Regions from separate parts of the Rhizobium acaciae genome, predicted to be linked through region 2. Evidence: predicted binding sites of a transcription regulator. Region 2 holds the regulator's gene; the other holds the start of a gene.
What was found. The regulator HrcA, encoded in region 2, represses chaperone genes, less so after heat shock. The targets are predictions, from matches to a motif close to GTTAGCACTCNCNNNNNGNGAGTGCTAAC.

Region 1 (2,400 bases), on a different contig from region 2:
CTTCCCATGTGTGGACGGCAAAGGCATTCCGTCTTCGTTCGGCTTCGTCTTCATGGCTGTTCACGATGTCAACCTTTCGTCATTCGGGCCGTGGCCATGGCCAAACGTCCTCTCGATCAGTGTTGCGCCGCTGCCGGCGGGCGATAGGTTTACCAGTTCCAGGCTGTCTTCCGTCGCGACCCGCTCATGACGTTCATCGTCACTGCGGATGCGGTATTGCAGCATATTTCCCCTGAGAGGCAGCGTGGCGGTAATACGGTATGTGTCGGGGAGCTTGGAGGGAACAACCAGGAACCCGTCCTTCACTCGGACAGTCTGCCCCACTTTGAAGATATGAGTTGCTGCCTCGCGCCTGATCGAGCGTCCATTGCGTTGCGGGATGCGCGTAGCGGTCATGACGGTTTGTGGTCCTTTTCCAGCGCGGTTTCGAGATCTGACAGGTGGATAGGCATCATCTGCTGCGTCGAACTCTGCGCGGCGATCGCCGGCAGGTGGATGAAGGCGCCGACCCTTAGCCAGGCAAGCCTGGAAACGCTATCGATCAATTCCTCGTCATAATCGACGCGGTATTCTCCGGCTGGCTGCGCCCCGTCGAAACCGGGCAGGCGGAATGGGGATGAAAAGCGGACGACGGTTTGTGTGGTGCGACTGGTCACGGCTGAGGCCTCCGCAGGAAGACACCGATGCGTTTCCTGTATCGTTGAGATCCGACCCGGACGAACTCGAGGCTGCCGGTACATCCGCGGTCAGCGCCAAGCTCATTCCGGATCGGAATAGGCGAAATCGACGCCGGAACGACGTCATAGATTGCTATCGAAAATTCAGTGGTGATGGCGGGTCGTAGATCTCTGACACCGCGAAGCCAAGTCGGCCAAATCGACGAGGCCTATCATTGCGCCTCGATTGAGTTTAAATCAAGATAATTCGGATTTATCTATGAAAAACGCTAAATTAACTCGACGATACGTTAAATAAAATTGAGCGCGATGGCGTAAAAATTCTATTCATTTCCCGATTATTACAAAATATCCGCTCAAATTGATTTCCTGAATTTTTAAAGAAATTCCCTGCGTGAACAATATTTCTTGGCACTCCTATCAATCGAGTGCCACGGGTGCTATTTATGAATTGCAGCCGCCCTACGCGCCGGCAGCAGAAAGACCTCTATGAAATTCCGTTCACTTCACGACCGCGTCGTCATTCGGCGTGCGGAAGGCGATGTCAAATCCAAGGGCGGGATCATCATTCCAGACACCGTCAAGGAGAAGCCGCAGCAAGGCGAAGTGGTCGCAGTCGGCCCGGGCCTGCGCGACAAAGGCGGTAATCTCGTCCCGCTCGATGTCGAGGTCGGCGATCTCATTCTGTTTGGAAAATGGTCGGGGACCGAGGTCACGATCGATGGCGAAACCCTTCTGATCATGAAGGAGACCGACATCATGGGCATCGTCGAAAAGACCGAAGCGGCTGCCGGCAAAGCCGCCCGAGGGTCGAATTTGTGACCCGCAACTCAAGACCGAACTGGGAAGAAATATCATGTCTGCCAAGGAAATCAGGTTCTCCACCGACGCGCGCGACCGCCTGCTGCGCGGCGTCGAATTGCTCAACAATGCCGTCAAGGTGACGCTTGGCCCGAAAGGTCGCAACGTCGTCATCGACAAGGCCTATGGTGCACCGCGCATTACCAAGGACGGCGTCAGCGTCGCCAAGGAGATCGAGCTCGAAGACAAGTTCGAAAACATGGGCGCGCAAATGGTGCGCGAGGTGGCTTCGAAGACAAATGATCTTGCCGGCGACGGCACGACGACGGCAACGGTGCTTGCCGCCTCCATCTTCCGCGAAGGCGCAAAGTTCGTCGCTGCCGGCATGAACCCGATGGATCTGAGGCGCGGCATCGATCTCGGCGTTATCGCCGTCGTCAAGGAAATCAAGGCGCGGGCGATGAAGGTCAAATCGTCAGGCGAGATCGCCCAGGTCGGCACCATTGCCGCCAATGGCGACGCCACCATCGGGGAGATGATCGCCAGGGCGATGGACAAAGTCGGCAATGAGGGCGTCATAACAGTCGAAGAGGCGCGAACCGCCGAGACCGAACTCGATGTCGTCGAGGGCATGCAGTTCGATCGTGGATATCTCTCGCCCTATTTCGTCACCAATGCCGAGAAGATGCGTGTGGAACTGGAGGAGCCCTATATCCTCGTTCACGAGAAGAAACTCGGCAGCCTGCAGGCGCTGCTGCCGATCCTGGAAGCCGTCGTACAGACCGGCAAACCGCTGCTCCTCATCTCGGAGGACGTCGAAGGCGAGGCGCTGGCGACGCTTGTCGTCAACAAGCTGCGCGGCGGCCTGAAGGTCGCAGCCGTCAAGGCGCCGGGCTTCGGCGATCGCCGCAAGGCGATGCTC
Region 2 (2,400 bases):
AACGCCGTGGCGCTCGAGAGCCGACAGCATGGCGCGCTCGGTCATCTCGACACCCTCGATCAGCGTGCTCAGGCCGGCATCGGCCGCGGCCTTGGTCTCCGGAGGGATGGCATCGAGCGCGCGGCGCAGATTATCCGAGACGGCGAGCATGTCGCGCGCGAAACCCGCGACGGAATAGGACTTGGCATCCTTCACCTCGCGCTCGGTGCGCCGGCGCAGATTGTCCATCTCGGCAGCAAGGCGCAGATAGCGGTCGCGCAGTTCGCCGTTTTCGGCTTTCAGAAGCTCGATCGGGTCCGGCTGGGCGGGCTCTTGCTGCGCAGTTTCGTTCTCGACGTAGGCGGCAGCGTCGGCTGCGGCATCGGCCGCAGTTGCGTCAGGTCCGTTTTTCGTCGTGTCATCGGTCATGACGGTCTCCGGTTGGTGTCTTCAGATGCGCCCGATATCGAGGTTTGACCGAAAAAAATCAAGTCTGCGTGACAAAGAAGCGAAAATTCCGCGTGACTGATAGCTGCGCGTCAAAGCTGATTGCGCGAAAGGCGGGAGACGAGCTGGGCTGTATAGTCCACCATCGGCACGATGCGCGAATAATTGAGCCGCGTCGGGCCGATGACGCCGACGGCACCGACGATGCGATCATCGTCGTCACGATAGGGCGCGACGATGAGCGACGAGCCGGACAGCGAGAAGAGCTTGTTCTCCGAACCGATGAAGATGCGCACGCCCGAACCGCTTTCGGCGAGATTGAGGATCTCGATCAGGCTGTCCTTCTTCTCGAGATCGTCGAACAGCAGGCGCAGCCGGTCGAGATCCTCGGCGCCGGCGAGGCCTTCGAGCAGGTTGGCGCGGCCGCGGATGATCAGCTGCGTCGGCTTTCCCTCGTCCGGGCTGCCGGCCCAGACAGCAATGCCGCGCTCGACGAGATCGCGCGACAGGGCATCGAGTTCGTGACGGACGTCGTCTTTCAGCCGGCTTAATTGTTTGCGAAGCTCCGGCAGGGTCTGGCCGGACATATGGGCATTGAGGAAATTCGCTGCTTCCGTCAGTTGCGAGGAGGTGACGCCCGCCGGCAGCTCGATGATGCGGTTTTCCACCTGATCATGATCGCCGACGAGCACGGCCAGCGCCTTTGTCGGTTCGAGCCGGATGAACTCGACATGTTTCAGCACCGGATCGCTTTTCGAGGTGATGACGAGTCCGGCGCCGCGCGAAATGCCGGATAACATGCGGCTGGCCTCGTTCATCATCGATTCGACAGGATTGCCGCCGCTTTCGACCCGCACCTGGCGGTCGATGTTGGCGCGCTCCTCGGCCGAGAGGTCACCGACCTGCATGAAGGCATCGACGAAGAAGCGCAGGCCGATCTGGGTCGGCAACCGGCCGGCGCTGACATGCGGCGAATAGATCAGGCCCAGCTCTTCGAGATCGCTCATGACGTTGCGCACCGAGGCCGGCGACAGCGACATCGGCAGGATACGGGACAGGTTGCGCGAACCGAGCGGCTCGCCGCTTTCCAGATAACCTTCGACGATGCGACGAAAAATTTCCCTGGAGCGCTCGTCCAGCGCAGCTACGGCATCCGAAACCGTCGTCGACCTGATGCCCATGAAGCTTTCGAACCCGTGCTGATGATACTTCCTGAAAAGTAAGTCAAACTAACACCCGTGGCAAAAGGGAATTTGCAAATGAGCGCCGCCAATCGTAGAAGCGGTCAAATAAACCCCAGGAGATAAGAATGCGGCCTTCAGGCAGAAAAATCGACCAGATGCGCAAGGTCTCGTTCGAGCGCAATTTTTCCAAGCATGCGGAAGGCTCCTGCCTGGTGAAGTTCGGCGATACGCATGTGCTCTGCACGGCGAGCCTCGAAGAAAAGACGCCGCCATGGCTGCGCAATACCGGCAAGGGCTGGGTCACGGCCGAATACGGCATGCTGCCGCGGGCGACCGGCGAACGCATGAAGCGCGAAGCCGCCGCCGGCAAGCAGGGCGGCCGCACCCAGGAAATCCAGCGGCTGATCGGCCGGTCGCTGCGCGCCGTCGTCGACCTGCAGGCGCTCGGTGAACGGCAGATCACGCTGGATTGCGACGTCATCCAGGCCGATGGCGGCACGCGGACCGCCTCGATCACCGGCGGCTGGATCGCGCTTTACGACTGCCTGAAATGGATGGAAAGCCGCAACATGATCAAGGTCGATCGGGTCCTGAAGGATCATGTCGCCGCCATCTCCTGCGGTATCTTCGCCAGCCAGCCGGTGATCGATCTCGATTACCTCGAGGACTCCTCGGCCGAGACCGATGCGAACTTCGTCATGACGGGCACCGGCGGCATCGTCGAGATCCAGGGCACGGCCGAAGGCACGCCGTTCAGCGAGGGCGAATTCACCTCGCTGATGCAGCTTGC

Region 1: a site for HrcA is predicted at 1,085-1,113, ahead of OLZ32_RS19540 (co-chaperone GroES). Genes of this name have one in related genera too.

Annotation. Positions count from the first base shown of each region.
Region 1 covers NZ_JAPCZO010000012.1:52,972-55,371, reverse strand. Annotated here, with positions in the region: gene OLZ32_RS19555 (hypothetical protein) at 1-64, opposite strand, end outside; gene OLZ32_RS19550 (hypothetical protein) at 61-396, opposite strand; gene OLZ32_RS19545 (hypothetical protein) at 393-656, opposite strand; gene OLZ32_RS19540 (co-chaperone GroES) at 1,167-1,499, shown strand; gene groL (chaperonin GroEL) at 1,534-2,400, shown strand, end outside.
Region 2 covers NZ_JAPCZO010000008.1:62,796-65,195, forward strand. Annotated here, with positions in the region: gene grpE (nucleotide exchange factor GrpE) at 1-408, opposite strand, end outside; gene hrcA (heat-inducible transcriptional repressor HrcA) at 519-1,607, opposite strand; gene rph (ribonuclease PH) at 1,736-2,400, shown strand, end outside.